2 regions of the Sporosarcina sp. NPDC096371 genome follow, and region 2 is predicted to be linked to the other one. Evidence: riboswitches for the same ligand, from Rfam matches in the RefSeq annotation. Region 2 holds a riboswitch; the other holds the start of a gene.

Region 1 (12,003 bases), on a different contig from region 2:
TGCTTTCAATTGAGCACTCAACTCTTCTGCCAACGAACGATAAGTGTCCTTCGGTAACTCTTTCAGTGCTTGAACAAGTTGCTTGTCGTTCATCCCATCTGTCTTGATATGGCTTGGGATTAGAGATACACCAACAATTGGGTAGACTTCCTCATGCCAAGTAAGTCCAAGTGTCATTGCTCGCTCATTAATCGCGTCGACACCCAGTAAGTCAATCATATAATCCGTATTGGCGTTCGAACTATAGACAATCATGCCTTTTGTGACATCCTGCAATGTTACAGCATTGTTCTTGATTTTACCTTCGCTTGTTATACTGTCTAACCACGCTTCATGCATTCCGCCATCTGTCCCCGCAAAGTAGTAGCGTTTCAACTCATCAAGCGTCACCATACTTTCTTTGTCCAACTGACCTTCCCCAATTTGCATCGCATATTCAGTAGCAATGAGAATTTTAACCGTACTCGCTAATGGTCGAACGATATCTGATTGATAACTAATGACTTCCTCACCATTTTGCGTGACATAGAGAGAGGTTGTCAGCGGATTTTTCTTCAAATGATTCATGACATACGTTGGATTATCTCGAAACACTGTGTATCCCCCAATTCCAAGGATAAGAATAATGGATCCATAGATTAGCAATCGCTTTTTCGTATACGTTTTTTTATCGATTAAAATAAGCACTAGCACCCCTACTAGCAATGCCAGGAAATAGCCCATACCTAGCACCATAATTACCGTGATGCCCCCAAGTACAACAGCAAATCTTACGATGGCCTTTCTAATCTCCGTTTTAGTTCGGTGTTCCTTTTTCCTCAAAGGCAAAAGCATAAGAACCACAAGTATAACCGTCCCAATTAAGCTGAACACATTCATGTGACCCCCCCTCCCCCTAATTACTTCAATACTTCCTTTTTAAAATCGTTATATTTACAGCATGAAGAATCATCAATCCTGTTAACAAAAACCAGATAGCCAATTTGTATGCTTCATAATCCAGTGCACTAATATAGCTACTGTACAGTTCAATAAGCAGCCATCCTAAAGGGATAAGCGGGAATACAATGCTATACGATTTACTAGCAATATTCTTTCCTCGCTCATCTTTCCCCTCTTCCCCCCATTCAAATTTAAATTGGATAAACATCGCATAGAAAAAAATTAAAACATACGCAATCCTAACCATAACTAAAAAAATATCCATCCCTTATTCCTCCTCAAAGCTATATTGAAAAACTTCATGTAAATCCACTTCAAACAATAACGCAATTTCAAAAGCTAATTTCAAAGAAGGATTATATCTATTTTTCTCCAAAGATATAATTGTCTGCCGACTCACACCTAACTGATCAGCCACTTCTTTTTGGGATAAACCTCTTTCCGCTCGCAACACAACAATCCGATTACGTATCTGTCTTCCACCATTGGATAACAATCCCAATCACCTCTTGTATACAATGTAATATATTTTTTACCTAAAGTAAAGAATATATTACACGAAGTTTTAGAAAGTTTAAATTCCTTCCGACGAAACAAAAAAGTCCAATGAATCCGCTTCGGCGCTCGGGGAGGCCTCCCGTCATAAGCCAAACGCCTTCGCCGCCGTGGAGGGATTGGACTACATCCCTCCTTTTTCTTACGGCTTCGGCTACCCCAGTAAGGCGCCTTCGCTTAGTGCATAGAAAAAGCCCGGTTCTAAACACAGAACCGGACTTTCGCTATTTCTTATTATTGTTTATTCTTCCCCAGCACTTCATCCCAATCGATGGTGCCGTCTTGTACTTGCTGACGACGTTCTTTCGTCATGATATCTGTTGGACGATCACCATTCGGCCAGTCTTTGTCATGATTTTTCCACTCTGGACGCTCTTGCGATAAAATGAATGCAGCAAGATCGCTCGCCTCTTGGTCACTTAATGTTTTTTCCGCACCCATCGGCATATTGTTTTGAATATAGCCTGCCATCTTCGTCATCCGCGCTAGGCCAGCTCCGTCGTTGAACGAACCTTCACCCCATAGAGCAGGTCCCGTATTAGAACCCGTTCCCGATCCGTCCACGGCATGACAAGCAACACAGGATTGCTGATACATTTGCTCGCCATCCGCTACGCTCGGTGTTGGTAAATCGTCGAGGCTATTCTGGTTGCGCCAAGGTAGATCCGCACCAGCAGGAATCCCTTCAGAGATATACGTCATATAGGCAATCATTGCATCCATATCTTCATCATCCGGAGCAAATTTTTGACCGTCCATACTTCTGATCATACATCCGTTGATACGTTCTTCCAATGTCACAATTTGACCTGAACGCGGGATATACATCGGATATACTTCCGATACACCGACAAGTGAAGATGAGTTTTCATCAAGTCCAGCCCCCGCGTGACAGCTCGTACAAGATAGGGCGTTGACTCGCTGTTCTCCGTCATCTGCAGTAGCTTCCTCTGCTCTTAGTACATTTGACGTGTCATTCGTCAATTCATATCCCCTTAAAATCGCTTCTCCTAGAGGCCCTTCAGGCACATCATCTAGAGATGGCGGAGTATGGGTAACTCCCGCCACTTTTCCATTTACCTCTACTTTTTGTCCCGCGGTTTCAGTGTTCAATGCGGTCTCTTTGTTCATTTTTAACTGGTCAGCCATCAAGCCGACAACTACAAGTGTAACGACAAATAAGAATCCTAGTACAAAAGTTGATGTCTTTCTCACAACCATTACCTCCTTCTATTGTCCCTTTAACAGTAACAAAGAACCAGCCTGGAAATCCACTGTATTTAGAAGAGTTCACCAATTCTCAAAAACATTTTGCCATCTTTCCAACAATTCCGTCCGTTATATTTTCAGAATAAAAAAAATGAGGGATTCTGATTTAATCAGACCCCTCATTTCACTCATATGTACAAGTATTTATCTAATCCCATTAAGCTCGTCCCTTGCCCGAATCGCCTTCGCTTCAATAATCTCTTTCATCGTCTCTTTACTTAACGACTCCCAGTCCTCAGGACGTTCTGCCATATAAGAGTAGATGATGGCCCTTGTTGAAGATATAACAGCACCATTCCCGTCCGCATTAAAGACACAGCTCAAATCCTGTACATTTCCTCCCTGTGCACCGTAACCAGGAACTAAGAATAATGTTTCAGGAAGGTCCTCACGCAATTGCTTAGCAATCTCGGGATAAGTTGCGCCCACAACCGCGCCGACACTAGAAAAACCAGATGTACCAATCGTCCCCTGGCTAAGCTGCTTGATGAGAGTTGCTACCTCTTGATACACAAAATCTCCTGAATCCAACCGCAGATCCTGCAATTCGCCCGATGATGGATTCGATGTTTTTAGTAAAAGAAATATCCCTTTCGCTTGATCTGTTTTTTGCACAAATGGAATGATGCCGTCACTGCCTAAGAATGGATTTACCGTTACTGCATCACCACTCATTGGCGAATCAGACAGAAAAGCTCTCGCATACGCTTCCGCCGTCGGACCAATATCTCCTCGTTTAGCATCATTGATGATCAATAAACCTTTCGCCTTGGCGTATTTGATCGTTTCCTCTAATGCAAAGATACCCGCACTGCCAAAAACTTCATAATAGGCTAACTGAGGTTTTATGGCAGCGACATAAGGGGCGACTGCATCAATGATTATTTTATTAAAATCTATGATTGTAGTTGCTACCTCTTTGTTACTTGATCCTCTTACAGACCGTGGCATTAATTCAATTTGCGGATCCAGTCCTACCACTAGCACTGTTTGTTTTTGCTCACTCGCACTGATTAATTTATCCCCAAAATGACTCATTACTGATCCCCTTTTCCTTTAGATGCTTTTTAAAACTCAATCATGTCCGCAAAAGTATTTTCAGCCTGCGATGTGTTCATGACAAACTGATATTCATGGCCTAACTCAGTTTCTTCTGTCGGATAGAAAATATCCTGCACAAAAACACCATTATTTATTAATTTTTTCATTAACTCTTTTCCTTGTTTTCGAATGAACCCGTATTGCCGTCTGTTATGAATGTCGGTGGGAAATTTCCAGTGACGCATTCAATAATAGATGCTTCTTTGGCAGAATCCCTTCCATCCCTATGATATCCGCATAGTCTTTCTCCACTTGAAAACGCACTGCCATGTATCAAAAAAATCACAGACAGCTTGCCAGCCTAACGATATCCAAGTAAGCAGATACATAGGATACATTTTGATACGAGCGAGTATTTATTTCAATCCATTACCACCCTAAATTATTATACAACTCCACTCGCCCAAATTGTACCAATTCATTAAAGAAATTAAATTGTATAGATAACCCCTTTATTTAACTTATACAGACGCAAAAAAAACAGCCAAGAACAATGACGAGTTCTTAGCTGCTACCCTTAGTCGAAAAAGTTGACGCTATTACGAGTACAGGATTATGCATCACTTATTTTATAATCTCCACAAAATGTTTTAAGATCCTAGCTGTTAACCCCCAAATTGTATACTTCTCATAATCATAAAACCATTCTTCCATTGAACGAGTTCTCCATTGATAATTAACACCATTCATTATTTTTTCAAAAGGAAAATCCGCGGAAGGTACTGTTTCAACGGATACTAAATGCATATAGGGCTCATAATTCAATAACCATTTAACGGGTATTGTAAATACCTCTTCAACTTCTTCTTTGTTATAAGAATGTAGAATTTGACTGTAATCGATGATGGCTACAAATGGGTACACAACGAAGGAAGGAGAAGCAATATAAGGGCTTAATCGCCTTATAAGAGTAATCGTTTGGGGATCGACACCCAACTCTTCATGTGTTTCTCTTAGTGCTGCGGCCATTGGGGATGGGTCTGTGGAGTCGATTCGACCACCAGGAAAACTAATGTCACCTGGCTGTTTTCTCATCGTGAATGAACGTACTTCGAAAAGGATATGCCATTCTCCTCCCACTTGAACGAGTGGTATTAAAACGGCCGAACGAAAAGCTGTTTCCTCTCCAATAAATAAAGATTGATTTTCATTGAACTGGTTCTTCAGTTTATCTAGGAACACGGAACTTCCCTCCTTTCAATGGTTCTATTCAATTTATCGTATCATTAATAGATGAATGGATAAAGAATATCAGAGTGCCAGTAAAGATTGCACGGTACATCGAACCCTGTATAACAGCAGTGGAAGTAAAAAGTGATTTCGCTCTACTCGCTACGATCATTTATATTAGCTAGTGTGAAGTCTCTTTACATACAAAAGGCTTCTCATAAGCTCAAACTGCTTATGAGAAGCCTACATCTTTTCTATAATTTTTGTGTAATCTTTATCTTTCCTGAAGAAAGTTCTCTATCGACTTTTACTTCGTAGGCTTAAAGTGATCATCTAAAGATCGGGCCATAAATGCAGCAAAATGTTGACGTGATATATTCATATTCGGCTTAAATTTACCGTCGGAATAACCAGCAGTAATATTATTTGCTACCAAGGCAGAAATAGAGTCGTGAGCCCAATTCCCCTTTGGAACGTCCTTAAAGTCGGTTGGGTTGGTTCCTTTTAAGTCATAAGCTGACACTAGGATTGCAGCCGCTTGTGCGCGGGTTAATTTTCCGTTAGGGTCAAAATATCTTTTACCCTGGGCATTCACTTTTCCGTTGACGATACCTAATTCAACAGCCTTGGCAATCTCCTCATATCGATCGTCGCCAGGTGAAACATCAACAAATTCTGGGTTGGCGACATCGGAAAAATCGACAATTCCCTTTTCTTTCAAAATCGATTGTATCGCTTGTAAACGTGTAATTGGATCATTTGGTTTAAATGTTCCATCTGGATAACCGTTCATAATTCCTTTGTCTGTCAAATACAGAATTTCATCGACAAATGAAGTTACATCTTTAAATGTTGGTTTGTTATCTACATTCATTTCTAAATTAGGCGTTGTTTTAGGAAGCGTTCTTGCGTGAGTTGCTTGTTCAAAAGAATAAGCTAGATCTAACAGGGATTGTTCACTGTACGGCAATCCTAGGAAAGATACCCCAACAGGTAAGTCTTCCTTCGTGGCACCAGCAGGAACTGTAATTTCAGGGAATCCCGTAGCCGTTGCTACATAACCTGCGGCATACGTGTCATAAGCATCACATTTATACGTCGGGTCTTCCTGATCGAATCTTGATGATGCAGGACATGACATGGTCGGGAAAACAATTGCATCTAATTTTTCCTTTTCCACGATTGACTGAATTTCATTGCGTACCATAGGGATCTCTTTTTTTACTAAATGATTGTATTCTGGCGTATCTTTAAATGCCGATTGTTTCAAATTCGTTTTTAGACCTTCCAAACCTGCTGGATTTACTGGAGTTGCTGAATTCAAAACTTCTGGCGATTCACTGATTTTGATAACTTCTTCTAGTGTTTTTGGCTGACTTTCAGGGAACCGTTGTAAATACTTCTCCAATTGAACCTTGAAATCCGCTGCGCCAATCGGTCCAATAATAGGTGTCCACAGATACTTTGTCGTTTCTGAGAAAGATACCGGGATAAGTTCTACACCCATTGCCTCCATTTTCTTCAAAGCCTTATTCGTAATCGCATCTACTTCGGCGTTATCTCCAAAGAAGTCAACAGCTACTCCAATTCTTGCATTTCTCAGGGCCGCTTTGTCTAAAGACTTACTATAATCTTCAACAATATGTCCATTTGCAGCTAATGTTTCCTCATCCTTCTCATCGACCCCAGCCATGAAACTCAAGGCAATGGCTACATCTTCTACAGACTTCGCCATTGGACCAGGTGTATCGAAATTTAACGAAGACGGCACAACTCCATCACGACTGATTAAACCTAGCGTCGGTCTAATCCCGACTAGACCCGTAACATGGGATGGTCCTCTAACCGATCCAGATGTATCCGTCCCTAATCCAAATACACCGAAGTTTGCTGTGACCGCTGCTGCAGTTCCGCTACTAGAACCAGAAGCATCACGTTTAAGGTTGTAAGGGTTCAAGGTTAAACCACTCAAAGAGCCATATCCTAACCGTCCATAAGATGCTGCGAACTCTGACATATTTGTTTTCCCAATGATAATGACCCCTGCATCCTTCAGTTTCTGGATCGTAAATGCATCTTTTTCAGGGTACGCTTCCTTTAGCACAACAGAACCTGCTGTTGTAGGCATTCCTTTTACGTCAAAATTATCTTTAACAACGATTGGAATACCATGTAGTACACCTCTTGCGCCTTTACTTTGTCTCTCTGCGTCCAATTGCTTAGCAATCTCTATAGCTTCTTCATTAATGTTAGTCAACGAATTAATCGTAGGGCCTTGCTTGTCATAAGCTTTTATACGTTCTAGATAATACGTAACCAACTGCTCGGAAGTGATTTGATTGCTATCCAAGGCTTCCGAAATTTCTTTAATACTCTTTTCAAATGGATCAAATTTGATTTCTTCTGCAGAAACACTTGCCATTGGTAGCACGGCCATTACTGCCAGAAGGGCTATCAAGGTTATAACGCGATTTAATACTTTAAACATGGTGTTTCCTCCTTTTATCTAAATAGAATTAATTAAATGCCGATAACACCTTGGCGTTATTGCACAATATAGGAATACGTCGGGAAACCCAACATAATTCTTTTGTTATTGATTTGATAGAAATCATACTTTTACAATTTAAATTGCTGGATGGCTACTTCCAATTCATTTGACATCCTAGCTAACTCTTGAGAAACCGCGGAAACCTCTTCCATTGAGGCACTCATTTCTTCAGAGGATGCCGCGACGTTTTGGGAATAATTATTTACTTCAATACTCGTTTTTGAAACCTCTTCTATGTGAACGACAACTTCTGCAATATGATTTTTCATGTTTTCCATTGCTATGCTGGCCTCGGATATTTTTGTTGTACCAGTGAGAATGGAATCCATAATTTCTCCAAATGCTTTCCCGCTTTCATTCACGAGTTTCATTCCCTCTTTAGCCGAACTTACGCCTAGATTGACAAGAACCATTGAATCTTCAATTCCATCATTAATATCGTGAATGATCTCATTGATCTGCAATGCCGAGTTGCTGGATTGCTCCGCAAGTTTTCGAACTTCATCTGCCACTACTGCGAATCCTTTTCCATGTTCACCAGCTCTTGCAGCTTCAATTGCAGCATTCAAAGCTAATAAATTCGTTTGCTCTGAAATAGACTGTATCATCAAGCTGATTTGTCTAATTTCATTTGATTTTTCATTTAACATGCTAATTTTCTCAGCGGAAGAGCTCACGTTTTTATCAATTTCACTCATCTGACTTACCGTTTGTTCAACGACTTCACTACCTTGTTTGGCAGTTTCCGTTGAATAATGGATGGAATCTTTTACGTTGCCCATACTCACTGTCACATCATCAACACGATTAAACACTTCATTGATAATACCTACAGCGTTTTTCATAGCAGCATCCTGGTCATCCGCTCCAGTAGCAACCAATTGGATTGACTCGGATATTTCGCTGGAGGCTGATTGATTTTCAATCGAAGACGCTGCTAGCTCCTCAGATGTCGCAGATAATTGTTGAGATTCATGCGCAATTTTTCGCATTGTTTCTTTTAAACTATTAGACATCGTATTGAAATTCTCGCCCATATCCCCTATTTCATCATTCACTTTTACCGTGACTTGTTGAGTCAAATCACCATTTGACATCGCTAAAGACAAATCACTAATGCTTTTAATTCTCTTTGTTATACGTAAACTTACAAAAATAGATGCGATGACAGCAAGAATAGCAAAAATCCCACCTATAATGAACAGCATCGTTCGTATGAAAGTCGCCGTACTTAAAATTTCGTCCTTCTTAATGACAGCAATATACTTCCAGCCATCTATTTCTGAAGTAATTGTGTTCAATACATAGTCTTCTCCATTTAGCTCAGTTTCAAATGGGCCGTCTTTGCTTAAATCCGTTAATGCCGGAACGTTAAGTTCGGAAATTGGTTGGAAGTTCAATTCAGGATTTTTTGGATGTGCAAGGATTGTTCCATCTTCTTGCGCAAGAATGACATAACCATCTTTACCGATACTGATTTCCTTAATAATATCTGTTAAGCCTTCCAAACTTACATCCAGGCCTAACACACCTGTTTGTTTTCCATCTTTTTCAATCGACACTACATTACTGACGATAATTCCCTCTATACCAGTTGCCTCATAGGCACTTGTTAATTTTACTTCTCCTGGTTCTGCAATAGCAGCGGTATACCAAGGACGGTCTCTAGCATCGAAACCAGCTGGCACGGGCCCCTCTGGATATTGAATATATCCTCCATCCGATGTACCCATATAAACATAAGGGGCCTTAGGATGACTATTACTAAATTGAGAAAACACATCAAAGATAGCTTTCTCCTTCTCACCATTTTTTGAAGGAGTCATATCAATTGAAGCTTCTCCCGCTATATCTTTATAAGATGTAATACTTGAATCCGCGTTTATAACGGCTGGGTCAGTTGCTAGTAAATTGACATTTTCCCTAATCGTTTCAAAGTATAACGAAATTCCATTGTCCACTTGTTTGATTTCTTTCTCACTAAAACTGATATAATCATCCTTGGTCTTTTGGCTAACTGTTATATTCACTAAAGCGCCAACAAATACAATCGGTACTACCGATAGCAATAAAGAGAAAACTAATAACTTTGCTTTGAACGAAAACCTTTTCTTATTCATTTTCACAATCTCCTTCCTTTAATAGTGCATCAAGCGCAAGATGCCTGATGCTTCAAAGATTTTAAATTATTAACTTCAAGAATCTCTTAATCCTTTCTAACTACGTTTTTTCGCCAAATTCAGTCCAGGTGGTTTTAAACACACAAAAAACTATTCTATTAAATATAGAATAGCCAAAGGATTTATATATATTAATCCGTAAATTTGGTAACCAGGCGATCATTGTTTAGATTGCAGGACTTTTGATTAATCCCTAAACTTTAGACCCTAAGCTTTGCGTCCTGCCTTTTCAGTACAGTTTGCCTTTAACTTCTATAGTTTTAAATTAAAAATTACGCTCACTTATAATCTCACGTAACTCTACAAACTTCAAGACTTATTGACCAGTTTCGACTTTTTACCTATGAAAAAAGAAGTATAATAACAGTTCGAAACTAGTGGTAAAGTAGTTTTTTATCCACTAGGCATAAATACTTATATAAGTAGAGTCAAAAATATGATTTCAAATTAGTAATTGATTGACCTTGGCGACATCATCCGGTATTAGGCTGATACGATCACTTTTATTAACTACATAAACTGAACTAAAGAATTCCACTAACAACGCTCGGCGCTTAAGGAGGGATTGAACTTCATCCTTCTCTGGAGATTAGCCGAAATTTACAAATTCAACCTATATACATCTATGCACAAAAAAAAGAATAGGACACTCACGCATCCTATTCCTTCGCTACATTATTCATTTGGAAACTTCGGTAAATAAATCATCGCCTTAAATAAATCACCATCCACTTGAACTAAAAACTTTCCATGCTGGATGTGAATAAGGCTTTCAGCAATCGACAACCCTAATCCACTACCTTGACTTGACCTAGATTCATCGCCTCGTGTAAAGCGTTCCATTAGCTCATCGACTGAAATATTTAATTCATATGCTGAAATATTTTTAAATGTCACGAGTACTTCATTCCCTAGATCTTCAACATCAATATATACCCTGGATGTTGGCTGTGCGTATTTAAAAATATTCGAAAATAAGTTTTCGATGGAGCGCCATAACAGTTTGCCATCAGCCTTCACATACACCTTTTCTGTTGGATGTGCAAACTTAACATCTAATGCCGACGCTTCAATCTTTCCACCCATTTCTCCTATTCCTTGCGTTAGTAATGATACGATGTCAATCCGCTCTAACTGAACAGGCATACTTCCACTTGACGCTTTAGCCGCTTCAAATAAATCATCCGTTAACAGCTTGAGTCTTTTCGACTTTTGATCTAACACATCTACATATTCAGTAATTTTTTCAGGATCGTTTTCTATTTTCAATAAATCGACATACGTAATGATTGATGTTAAGGGTGTTCTGATATCATGTGAAACATTCGTAATGAGCTCTGTTTTTAAACGTTCGCTCTTAATCTCACTATCGACAGAATTTTTTAACCCATCGGTAATACGATTAATATCCGCTGCCAGTCTGCTAAATTCCCCTTTTCCGTCTACTTCAATTCGATGATGGAGATCTCCACTCTTAATGTGCTCTACACCCTCTTTAATGCGGTTAAACGACTTCACCTTTTTCAACGCAAACCAAGCGGCTAGACCAATCGTAATTGGAAACATGAAAAAAGTTGCCGCAACTACTATTGGATAACCAATGACAAGTAACACGGTTTTTACACCTATACTGCCACTATCAAATACATGTTTTACCGCAAGAAAAGCCTTTTTAAGAATTTGATAGATGAGTGTATGCGAAAGGATTGTTCTATTTTTAATGTGCTTGACAAGCGATAAAATCAACAATAAAACAATGATTAAAATAGGTACCGTGGCCAGCATGTATATATCATGCAACACTTCAACCATCACTGCTATCCACATCGCTGGTAAACTAACGGCAATCACAATATTAAGATCATTATATAGTTTATCAATGACATGAAAATGAATGTCTTTATCTTTAAATGATGTTCTTCCAATAACAATAATTAAATAAACAAAAGATAAAATAAATCCTGCTACAAATAAAATGAATTCATAAAAATAACGTTTAGCAATCGTTTTGTCTTTTTCCCATTCCTGCATTTTTTGTTGTAAGAAAGAGTCTGTAAACGCTAGATAAATGACGTCTGTTTGAGGATTCAACTTCTCAACATTGTGAGTAAAGTAATTCAGGTATTGACTTTCTTTCACTTGTTTTGGGTAAAACTTTTGTTGATAATCCTCAAATAACATATATGCATCATAGGATTCAAATTGCTCTTTCTTATTGAGTTCACTATTCGAGAA
Region 2 (12,003 bases):
TCATACGACCTTCACATATATTTTATAAGTTTATCAATGTGTTATTAATGATAACTTTTAGGAGGGCCTATATGGTTATAACCCCGGGCATTGGGGATTTGTCCTATATTACGCAAGCTAATGGGACAAAGTTTTTCACGTTGATTGCAGAAGAAATTACGTGGGAGCTTGTAGATGGGATTTTTATTAAAGCATGGGGATACAACGGTTCTACACCGGGTCCCACTATTCGCGTCAATCCTGGAGATCATGTATGTATTCGAGTAATCAACCGCTTACCTGAAAAAACGAGCGTTCATTGGCATGGTTTACTTGTACCAAATAACATGGACGGCGTTCCTCCAATCGAACCTTCCCCATTCATTGAACCGGGGCATTATTTCGATTATCATTTTTCAATTAAAAATCCACCTGGAACCTATATGTATCATTCGCATGTAAATGTTGCCGTACAAGATAATGCAGGGCTGTTAGGTGGCTTTATTGTAGAAGATCCAAACTTGCAAAACATCCCACAATCTAAAGACTATCTTTGTTTACTTCAAGAATGGGCGATTGGCGAGCTGCCTTGTGGCGACCTTACAAAAGGCATATATGACTTAACTTTTGAGTAACCAGATTTCAATTTCTTTACGATCAATGGGAAATGCTATCCGTATACGGAACCTTTAGCTGTAGAGTACGGGGATACTGTACGCGTTCGTTTTGGCAACATTCAAATGAATCACCACCCCATGCATTTACATGGTCATCAGTTTCGTGTTGTAGGTGCAGATGGTTTCCCTATTGCTGAGCATACACAAATCTGTAAAAATACAATACTCGTTGCTTCCGGAGAGACGTGGGATATCAGCTTTCTCGCGAACAATCCGGGTATCTGGCCTTTTCATTGTCACATGCCACATCACGTCACAAACAATGGCGCACCTGGCGTGGGTGGTATGCTTACTACGGTTAGTTATTGTTGAGGGTAGTCAACATACAGTAACTACATGAAAAAAAAAGCAATCCACAACACTTTTTGTTGTGTGGATTGCTTTCTAATATTGAAATGGCGGGAGTTAAATATTTCTTTATTCGGCCACACTGACCTTAGCTTCAGCACCTTGATCTAAGGAAAAAAGTTTTTCATCATTTTTTAGCTCTACTAGATTTTTTGCTTCTTGAACTAAATTTTCCATTGTATTTAATTCATCATCGCTAATTTCAACTAGCTCTTCAAACATTTCAACTGATTCTCGAGAGATAAAGGCTATCTCAACAATTGTTGCCATGATTTGCTGAGAAGTAGCAGATAATTCTTCTGTACTTGCGGAAGAATATTCATTACTTTCAGCAATGATCTTTGTCGTAGCTAAAATCTGTTCGAACATGGTTCCAACCTCTACAATGGTCGTATTTGTATCTTTAAATTCATCTGTACCCTGTTGCATGGACTTGACCACTACTTCAGTTTCTTCTTGTATATTCTTCACAATATTGGATACTTCTGAAGACGCCAGGCGTGATTGCTCGGCCAATTTTCGAACCTCGTCCGCAACAACTGCAAATCCTTTACCATGTTCACCTGCACGGGCAGCTTCTATTGCCGCATTTAATGACAATAAATTAATTTGTTCTGCAATCCCTGAAATCACTTTGACTATCGAGCCGATTTCGCGAGATTTTTCTCCAAGTTTATTCATTGCATCGGATGTTGTATTTACCGTCCGATTAAAATTATCCATTTTTTCCAATGAATTCTTGAGCTTCACATTTCCTTCTTGCGTCAATTCTAAGGTCGTATTCGATTGCTCTGAAATTTGATTGGATCGCACGGATAGATCTTCGATAGCCTGTGTCATTTCTTCCATCGATGCGGCACTTTCTTCTGTAGCTACTAATTGCTTTTTTAATCCCTTACCTACCTCATCTATTGCAGCTCTTACAGTATCAGCCTTCTCAGTTGCGTATTCCCCATGTTCAGTAAGTATTTCACCTTTTTCAAACACATTTTTTGCAAATAACTGAAAAGGCTCTTCTTGACCTGCTGATAGTTCCTTCATTTCGTTTATAACCTGATTATTTATATGAGAATGACGTTTAAGCGCAAAATATTGGTAAGCAAAATACAAAGATGTACATAATAAAACGACTATCATTCCTAACAAGATAGCTTCCATGAAAAAAACCTCCTATTCTACTAACTTATTAACGATGATATTTTACAATTCTTTTACAATGATATAGATCCCATCTGCTATAGTCGATGGAATACTGCTTAGCTTCTCGTTGCTTTCATATTTATGAACAATAAAGTTTCCTTCTACGTCTACATATTTTTTCAAACCATGAAACTTCTCCATCAAGCGCATTGACTTCGGATTTGTCGCTTCACCTAACACAAGTCTAACGCCTTCTTCTGTTGCTTTTTTCATTATTATATCGCCTAACCTTTGTACAATGTCCTGACGATTATACTCAGCAATTACACCTAATAAAAATAAATGTAATACTTCTCCATCTTCCGCATCTTTTCCATAACGTTTTTTATAATCATCTAGGAATCGAGTATCGATATCCTCTAATACACGCATTACTATATTCATATCAGCAAACGTACCGCTAAAAATATCGCCTTCGATAACTTCAAGGACATTTGTATCCCCGACTAGTGCTCCTACAACATTTTGTTCTTTATCTAGCGCAACAACACAGTAGCCTTGGTGAGCAATTGACTCGATATATTCCTTCGTAAATTGATAGAAGTCTTCGTAGGGTAATTCTAAGGCATACCCGATTATCGGTTCTTGCACCCATTTGCCAGCAACTTCTACTCCAATAAATGTGCTTGCTAAACATGCTGCTGCCTTTTCAATTAAATCTGGTTGGGCCTTTGTAAGGATTTCGTATGTATATAAATCTTCTGTTGTCTGCATCGTGATGTTCTTCTCCAAAGTTGTCTGCATTGTGATGTTCCTCTCCAAAATAGATTCGATTTATTAAAAACTAGCGTAAATTTATTTCAGAAACATGATCGACTACTGTTCCTGGGAAATCAATTGTCTCGAGCGCATTTCGAACTTGTACTTTAGCAATTATAGATTTAGGATTTACTATCACAACATGTTTAAAGCCAAGTGAAACATAAAACATGATCGTATCCCCTAGCTCTGCTGAAACTTTTGAAGGAAGGGGTGATTGATGTGTTCCATCAGTTACAAACGTATACGTATTTTTTGGTATTTTTGCTATAGTTTCTTGTAAATCCTTTAAAAATACCTCTACAAGTTCTGCTTTAATAAACCCTATTACCTGAACGTGTACTTCTTTCTTTGCTTCATAAATTGCCATTTTATATTTTGGCACATCAACAACTAACATCTTTTAACCTCCTTTTTTATTACTATTTTTTAGCTACTGTCCCTATCTCCAAGACCTGACAATGTAAGCTGCCGTTCATTACAGTACTTCTTTTAAATGAAAAAGCTACCCCAATCAAAAATTGGGGGGTAGCCGAATAACCACTTCTTATCCTGGCAACCCGACTATCATTATCCAAGAGGATTTTAGACCCGTAGCTTTGTGTCCTTACCTATCGATAATTTCACCTTTTTCAATTTAAAGGAGTATGATCATAATATCACATTGACCTATCCGTATAATAGTATAAACTACTTACAATATTTTTTCTATATTAGTACTTTTTACTGAAGAGAATAAGATTAGTTCAAGGGGTTTTCTACTCACTCCATTATTGTAGGAAAAGCAAATGAGAATGAAAAATGGAATGATTTTATTATTCGATTTATCTTTACCAACCACGTTAGGTTGACAATCTTGTCCATATTGATCATGCTACTCAGACTAGTCTTAAAAGCTAGCTCCATGCCTGGACTCAGTAAGCTATACTAGATAGGAAAACATTAAAAATAGGAACACAAAAAGCGATAATTGCAGCCGAGCCCAATTATCGCTTTAGATTTAATATTTCAATGAACCCCGCTACATCGCTGGATTCAATTGATAAACTTATATCGCACCGTAACTGTTAAGTCCAAGAACTCAACAAATCAAATTGAATGATAACAACTACCACAATCGTAATATAAATCATCTCACTAATTGTCAGAATCGAGTGTTTGGGCGTCTCGGAATATTTCCACTCAAAAAAAGCTCTAACGATATCTGAAGTAATATTGAAACAAAGAAGTACCACCAAATATAGGTACAATGAATAATCCTTACTGAAGATGAGATAAAAAGACGCCGCTGTGCCGATCACGGTGACGATCCATATCCCCCAATCAATTCCTCTATGTAAATGATTTACATGGGTTCGGAGAAATGATTTCTTCTTCTCTACGTTTAGTAGCTTTCTAACCAGCAACTGGATTGAGGCGTTTATGGCAATAACAATTGCCGCAAATAGGATGAACTTTGGCCAAAACATTAGATCCCTCCCCCGTAGATGTTTGAATAACATCCCCTACCATTCACTTTACAATACAAATAAAAATACTACCACAATTATCCTTTAAATACATTTCTTTTATGCCACTTATAAAAAGGCTTGTTCTTTTCATTTCGAGCGATTTTCATTTTAGGCCGTATCCCATATTTCTCATAATCCTCTTCTGGAATTTGTGATGAAATATGCAACCTACCCTGTCCATCAAATGCGATCAATCCATTCTCATAGAGCGCATGATGATTACAACATAGCAGAACACCGTTAGAAGGATCTACTCGTTCAAAATCCGTACTATCTTTCCAAGGTTTCGAATAACTCGCGCGAAGTAATTCGGGTAACTCAATATCACAGAGCGCACATTTTTGGGCCCATAATGGTAGTAGACCTTGTCTAAATTTTTGTTTGCCTAAACGAATCTTTGTTTTCACTTCTGTTTCTGTTTCAGCAAGCATTGGAATGAACGTATTGCGCTCGGTTTGACGAACCGTGCCAATGGCTAATTCCAATTGTTCTTCATCTACTTGGTAAATGTTCGAATCACTAATGAGCTCCAACAATTTGATGGATAATTCCTCGTTACACGGATACAAATAGCCTTGATTACCATTGGCATCGGCTTGAAATGGAGAATATTTGATAGGCAATAGCGGTAAAATCACATCGAATTTTGAACGTACATTTACAGGTACTTCAAGTTCATGATAGTCCAATTCCACCAAATAGCCGTTACCTTCCCACTCTGCATCATGTGGCTTACTTGATGGTCTCCGCGCTGCCTGACAATCGGATGTAGCCACACTAATCGCCACAATATCTCCTTTCACATAATGAAATATGCGATCTCCTTCATTTACTTCCATCACGCGTAGCCATGAATGAGGTAAACTCCCACCACTATCTTGTTCCCGCGACCAAATCATTCCTAACTCTTTTTCTTCTTGATACGTCTGACCTTGCATGACAATGAAACTTTGCATATATAGAACACTCCTTAATTGCGATTCAACGATTTTCTATTCTTATCATAACTGCTTATTGTAAAGCTTGCTGTAATTATGATTTTTTCTTGAATGAAATGAAAAGTATCTTATATGTTATCCAAATAAAATAACTCTAATTCGTCGGTTGAATTAGAGAATCTGACAGGTAGATTCGATAAAAGTATATGGAAATGAAAAAGGGACATTGCCCAGGAGCCTAATTCCCGTTTAATAAGGACAGGTATATCTACATTTCATCTCACAAACAGTAACTACTCAGTCTATATATATGTTGATATAAAGAATCATACTAACAACGCTCGGCGCTTGGGGATGCCTCCCGCAATAAGCCAGACAGAAGACCGCTGTCAGGGGAGGGAATGAACTGCATCCCTCCTTTGTCTTATTGCTTCGGCTACCCCAGTAAGGCCCCTTCGCTGGAGATTATAGGGTATCATTAGTTCATAAACATTGAGCAACTACAAATTCCCAACGATTACTTTTTATCTAAGTACTGGTGATTAGCCCAGTGTATTGTGATAATGTGAACTTAGACTGCCGTTTCAAAGGATAAAATGAAGGATAAGAGGACACAAGAATTCACTAGACTTGTACAAGCTATTTCAGTATCGTCTAGTAATTGAGGAGTGTACGTATGACAGATTATTTAGATCTTGAAGACGAAGAAATTATTTATTATGTTTACAATTTGAATTGGGAACTTCCAAAAGAAACTCAGGATGAAGCTATTGAAATTCTTTCTAGAGTTTCACCAGATAAGGCCGATATGTTAATTCCCAAATACGGAAAATCTTGTTGGGAAAATGGAGTAGGCATATTAACAAAAATGGGGTACCCAAGAAATAAAAAGGCTTTACCTAAATTGGCAGGCTTACTTCAGGATAGAAACTGGCCGGGGGCATTAGAGGCTATTGAGCTGTTTAGGCTACTAGGAAAGAAAATCAGTGTTCCCTATATTGAAAAAGAATGTGAAATAGCAATTCAATGCAATGATAACGACTGGCTTGAGCATCTTTATTTTGCAAGTGACAGCCTTGGAATAGTAAAAGAAGACTTCCGTAACCCTGAAGCATATCAGTTCATGAAGAAGGCCGCTGAAGAGTTGTATTAATTAATAATGGGGATTGCTATTGCAACAAAAATTAGCAATGAATTTTTTCAAGTACCAGGTTCTAACACAATTCAGCGTTCAATCAGAACCTCTGGTACTACTCACGAAGAGTATGACACGCAGAGTGAAGGGCCTTTCCTTCGGTAAGTCTCGGCATGTAAGGTGCTACTAATTGTTTTGGGAGCTTATTGTTTCTTAGAGAGAGTGGTTGGAGGATTTGCACTCTTTGTTGGAAATTCAGCGTTTTTCGTCGGACACTTGTACAGCGTACTTTCCCATCAAATCACCAAGACACTATGTTCCCATCGATTCCTGCATTCAACGAAAACATAGCACCTACGTCTCCCCATTATAAAAGATCCACCCAAATCTTAATCGCAGTTGCTAGAATGAGGACCGCCAGTATCGCCTGCAATACTTTTGTGTTTAGGTTTCCTCCCATTTTCGCGCCCAATGGAGCAGCTAGTAGACTAGCGACAATCATAATCGCCGCGGGATAATAATCAACTTGCCCTGTCGTCAGCTTCCCGATTGTAGAACCGATTGAGGATATAAAAGTGATGGCCAGGCTTGTCGCAATCGTCATGCGTGTTGGAATCTTTAATACAACGAGTAGGATAGGCACTAGTAAGAAACCACCCGCCGCACCAACAATTCCAGATCCAATACCGACGATGAACGCCAAAATGGCGGCTACAAACTTATTAAAGGTCACTTCATTCATTGGCATATCATCGATTTTCTTCTTCGGTACGAACATCATGATCGCCGCAATGAGCGCGAGAACGCCATACACGACATTAACCCCATTTTCGGATAAAGACTGCGAGCCATAGCTACCGATGAGACTACCTACTAGAATGGAGCCTCCCATATAGAGAATGAGTAATGTATTCAAGTAACCGCTTTTCCGGTATGCCCAAACACCTGCAAGCGAAGCGAAAAAGACTTGCACTGCACTTATGCCCGACACTTCATGCGCCGTGAATGCTGCCAAACCAAAAAGAGGCGGTATGTACAGCAGCATCGGATATTTAATAATCGAGCCTCCGATACCGACCATTCCGGAAACAAACGACCCAACGAAACCAATTAAAAAGACAACAATAATAAACGTTACATCCATCTAGTTTCACTCCTTCTATACTTGCCTCCACTACCTCTTCCTTCATTATAGTTTGATGATCGAATCATCCCTATAGGGGGTTTCCACCATCTATGTATCCTTATACAAAAAAACTCATCCACTCCGCGATGAATTCGTGATCGACGCGAAAGGATAAGTGGCTTGTGACTTAGGGGGACACGTATTTATTTCTTAATCCATATTGAATCAATTCCGACCGATTTTTCAGTTCAAGCTTTTGCATGATATTGGCTTTGTGGTTTTCCACGGTTTTATTGCTAATATAAAGCTTTTTACCGATTTCGATATTCGAAAACCCTAAAATGCTCAATCCCACAATCTCCTGTTCACGGATCGTCAGTAGTCCACGTTGTTCTTTCCCTTTTTGATTAAATAACTTTTGCAATTGCTTGTCCGGAATACCGACCTTGTAATAGCGTTGTCCATTATGCACCGCCCGTATCGCCTCATAGAGTTCGCCCCCTTGACTGTTCTTTAGGAGGTATCCGTGTGCTCCAACTTCTATACCTCTTTGGATATAGCCAATCTCATTATGCATCGTCAGCAAAATCACTTTCACATCGTCCCGTAATTTCATAATTTCTCGAGATGCTGTCAATCCATCCAAGCCATTCGGAATAGAAATGTCCATCAGCACAACATCGGGATGGGTTTTGGCTACAAGTTGAACCGCCTCTCCCCCGTCTCCCGCTTCACCGACCACTTCGATGTCCTTATACTGTTCCAGCAATAGAACAATCCCTTTCCTAATCAGCACATGATCATCTACGATTAGCACTTTAATCAAATGGACTCCTCCTTCCATTTTGGAATCTGTATTTGGATGCTTGTCCCTTCATTCCGGGCTGAATTGATCACAAACGTTCCGCCTATTTGATCAATACGCTCCTCCATATGCTTAAGCCCCAATCCCTCATTCTGAATGGTCTCTTTCGTAAAGCCAATGCCATCATCGATGACTTGTAGAGTTAACCGGTCTTCGAGCTTGCTCAATGTGATATGTACATGTTTTGCTTGCGCATACTTTGTGATATTATGTAGCGCCTCCTGAACAACCCGGTAGAGATTAATTTCAACAGTCGGACTGCATCGATCCAAAAATTTCGTGTCAAAGTGGATATGGATGTCTGGATGCACTTTTCGCACAGAATCAATAAGGGTATTCAATGTTGGAACAATGCCTAACTGGTCGATGCTGTGAGGTCGCAATTGATACGAATACAACTTGATATCGTTCATCACTTTTTGCAGTTCGAGACGGACTTCCTCAATATACGTATTTAATTTGGGATTGTTCACATAGGACACAATGGCTTGCAAGGCAACTGAAATCGAATATAACGATTGTCCGACACCATCATGTAGCTCTTGCGCCAGTCGTTTATGTTCTGATTCCTTTGCTTCAATCAGATTCTTAATCATCAATTTTGAAAATCGGGCTTCTTTTTCCTTTAATTGTAGGGTTTGATCCCGTAAGACGAGTAAATACTCTTTCCGATCATTCAGCGGATCCGTGTACATCAGAGCTGTACTCATTTCGACATCGATCTTCTTTCCATGATAGGTCGGCATTTTCGATAAGAAATAAGGGACCTCCTCATTTTCGATTAAATAACACCGATTTTCCCCTTCGCTTCTTTTCCGATCCTCACAAAATGAACAGAAAGGAACACGCCCCGCCACTTCCCAACCTGTCAATCGCTCTGCTGAAGGATTCATCATCAAAATTTCCCGTGAATCATCCATTATGATGATTCCGTCTTGAATATTTTTAAAAACCTGCAATAAATATTCATTGCCAAGCATTTTCCCTAACATGATGCCCACTCCCCCGTGAAATGAAGCCCATTTTTTTCATATCATACCATCTGACAGACACGAAGGAAAAATAATTAAACAAAACCGCCAAGTCGCGTCTTGGCGGTCGGTTGATGGTGTGATTATCGAATACTTAAGTCTTGTTTTATTTCCCTACGCCAACTTGAATAGCCGCCTGTCAGATTAACGACGTTTTTCACCCCGTTCGCTTGGAGTATACTTGCGGCAATCGCAGAGCGTGCACCTGCTTGACATTGAACGATAATTTTCTTATCCGTTTGGACTTCATCCAATCGATTACGCAATGTGCCTAGCATGACATGATTGGCGCGATCGATATGTCCAGCATCGAACTCTGTTTGATTCCGAACGTCCAACACATATACATCACTTGAATCGATCATTTCTTTTGCCTCAGACGGCGTTATGTTGTCATATGATTCCAGCATAGTTGCTTCTTTCAATACCGCTTCGATATCCGCAAACCCCGCTACATTGTCAATGCCGATGGAACGCAATGCAACCAAGACCTCATCAAGGTCTGTAGGGGTCACCAGCACATATAAGGGCCGCTGATAGTCCACTATCCAGCCGGACCAGTTTGTAAAAGCGTTGTTGAACGGTATATTGATCGTCCCTTCGATATGTCCTGCTGCGAACTGGCTCACTTTACGTGTATCAATCACTTGATGTCCGGCTGCTATAATATCTTCTACTTCTTTCACTGAAGTGAGCATGTTCACATCCACAAGGTTTTTAATCAACTCAATGCCTACCTTATTGACCTGTTTCATAATAGCGAAGTAGGAAGGGGGTTCGGGTTGCCCATCTAGCAAGGTTTGTACGAACGACTCTTCATTGTCACAACGCATCGCCCAGTTGAATTGTTTTTCATACCCGACCGTTGTGGATGGAATCGCGCCAAGGGCTTTTCCGCATGCACTACCCGCACCATGCGCTGGCCACACTTGCAAATAATCGGGCAGCGCTTTGAATCTTTTAAGAGATTGGTACATCGCTTTTGCGCCAGACTCGGAAGTGCCTTGAATGCCTGCCGCCTTTTCGAGCAGGTCAGGACGTCCGATATCCCCTACGAATACAAAGTCACCAGAAAAGATGCCCATCGGTTTATCTGCGGAGCCTCCGCGGTCGGTGAGTAGGAACGAAATACTTTCCGGTGTGTGGCCAGCTGTATGCATCGTTTGGAATACGATATTACCGATTGAAAATGCATCGCCATCTTTTAACAGCTGATGGTCAAGATGGTCGATATTTTCATACTTCCAATCTTGATCGCCTTCATCTGATAGATATAACTTCGTTCCGAAACGATCGGCTAGTTCGCGGGAGCCGGATACGAAGTCAGCGTGGATATGTGTTTCAAGAGCGCCGACAATTTTTAAATTCTCTTTTTTAGCAAGCTCGATATAAGGCGCGATATTGCGCATCGGATCCACGATGGCCGCCTCGCCCGTTGCTTGGCAACCGACTACATAGGAGGCGTGCGCTAATTTTTCATCATAAAAATAACGTAACAGCATGATTGATAACTCCTATTCTTCAAGTAGTTTTTTCCGTTTTTTCATTCATGACTTCCAGCGCGGCCTGCACATAGCAAAATCCCTTTTGAACCATTGGATCTTTTAGCCACTTTACTAAAGAAAACAATTTTACTTGTTGCGGATTGCACTGCGCACGCTCTTTCACTTCCTGTATAAAAGACAGACCTTCTTGCCCTTTCGAAAGGACAGGTTCCGCATACTCCTTTAAGTTGGTCAGCATGTATGCTGTTGACTCATCATCCTTCACGATGGCTGTGGCAAAATCGATGATATTTTCAAGTTGCTCAATCATCGCCAACATCTTCGGCAATTTCTCAAGCAACAACACCAATGAGGTAATCGTTTCCATGCTGATGTTGTAGGTTGATAGCAATTGATCATATTGATTGATCACAGATTGATCAGTGGCGACCGCTTTTCCAAACTGCACTGCGTTGCCAATAGAATGGATGCTTTTTTCAAATTCAGGCAATTTATTTAACAGAGATGTGAGTGACGCTTGTACTTCCGGTCTTTCCAATTCAGCTATGAGTTGGAGCATGTCTCCGCCTTCATAATTTGTTTTGGTAACTATATCCGTCATCCCCCTTCCTGATCATACGCGCTACATCGTACCTTTCAGCATGCCGTCCCAATACATAATCGGCAGTAGATCTTTTTTCATGACATACATGCTTGCCCTTTCAACAGCTTGGTTAAACGGCATGGACTCAGTTGGGTCTTTTTCGTAATTAAATTCCGCTAAGATTAGCTTGTTATAGCCTGTCACAAGAGGACAGGAGGAGTAACCGTCATAGGAGCCGTTCATGGGTTGCTCACGCATGAGTGCGATGATATTGTCCACGACAACCGGTGCTTGTTTCCGGATGGCAGCCCCCGTTTTCGATGTAGGAAGGTTCGAACTATCCCCA

Evidence for each region. A riboswitch is a leader RNA that binds a small molecule or an ion and turns the genes downstream of it on or off. The one in region 2 is predicted to bind cyclic di-GMP.
Region 1: linked by a shared signal. The riboswitch ahead of ACIQ0H_RS06580 (methyl-accepting chemotaxis protein) and the one ahead of ACIQ0H_RS14860 (hypothetical protein) in region 2 are both predicted to bind cyclic di-GMP.

What each region holds. Positions count from the first base shown of each region.
Region 1 is NZ_JBIWFE010000002.1:130,174-142,176, reverse strand. Features, by position in the region: gene ACIQ0H_RS06620 (serine hydrolase) at 1-879, opposite strand, end outside; gene ACIQ0H_RS06615 (hypothetical protein) at 905-1,207, opposite strand; gene ACIQ0H_RS06610 (helix-turn-helix transcriptional regulator) at 1,211-1,438, opposite strand; gene ACIQ0H_RS06605 (c-type cytochrome) at 1,732-2,718, opposite strand; gene pyrF (orotidine-5'-phosphate decarboxylase) at 2,911-3,804, opposite strand; gene ACIQ0H_RS06595 (hypothetical protein) at 3,834-3,974, opposite strand; gene ACIQ0H_RS06590 (NUDIX hydrolase) at 4,432-5,049, opposite strand; gene ACIQ0H_RS06585 (amidase family protein) at 5,345-7,525, opposite strand; gene ACIQ0H_RS06580 (methyl-accepting chemotaxis protein) at 7,657-9,708, opposite strand; cyclic di-GMP riboswitch class I at 9,912-10,022, opposite strand; gene ACIQ0H_RS06575 (HAMP domain-containing sensor histidine kinase) at 10,444-12,003, opposite strand, start outside.
Region 2 is NZ_JBIWFE010000005.1:188,018-200,020, reverse strand. Features, by position in the region: gene ACIQ0H_RS14880 (multicopper oxidase domain-containing protein) at 72-614, shown strand; gene ACIQ0H_RS14875 (multicopper oxidase domain-containing protein) at 636-968, shown strand; gene ACIQ0H_RS14870 (methyl-accepting chemotaxis protein) at 1,074-2,162, opposite strand; gene ACIQ0H_RS14865 (hypothetical protein) at 2,205-2,948, opposite strand; gene ACIQ0H_RS14860 (hypothetical protein) at 2,989-3,363, opposite strand; cyclic di-GMP riboswitch class I at 3,515-3,601, opposite strand; gene ACIQ0H_RS14855 (DUF4181 domain-containing protein) at 4,031-4,432, opposite strand; gene ACIQ0H_RS14850 (HNH endonuclease) at 4,510-5,430, opposite strand; gene ACIQ0H_RS14845 (hypothetical protein) at 6,089-6,565, shown strand; gene ACIQ0H_RS14840 (sulfite exporter TauE/SafE family protein) at 6,915-7,691, opposite strand; gene ACIQ0H_RS14835 (response regulator) at 7,861-8,499, opposite strand; gene ACIQ0H_RS14830 (PAS domain-containing sensor histidine kinase) at 8,496-9,530, opposite strand; gene ACIQ0H_RS14825 (MBL fold metallo-hydrolase) at 9,653-11,071, opposite strand; gene ACIQ0H_RS14820 (helical membrane plugin domain-containing protein) at 11,091-11,675, opposite strand; gene ACIQ0H_RS14815 (NAD(P)/FAD-dependent oxidoreductase) at 11,697-12,003, opposite strand, start outside.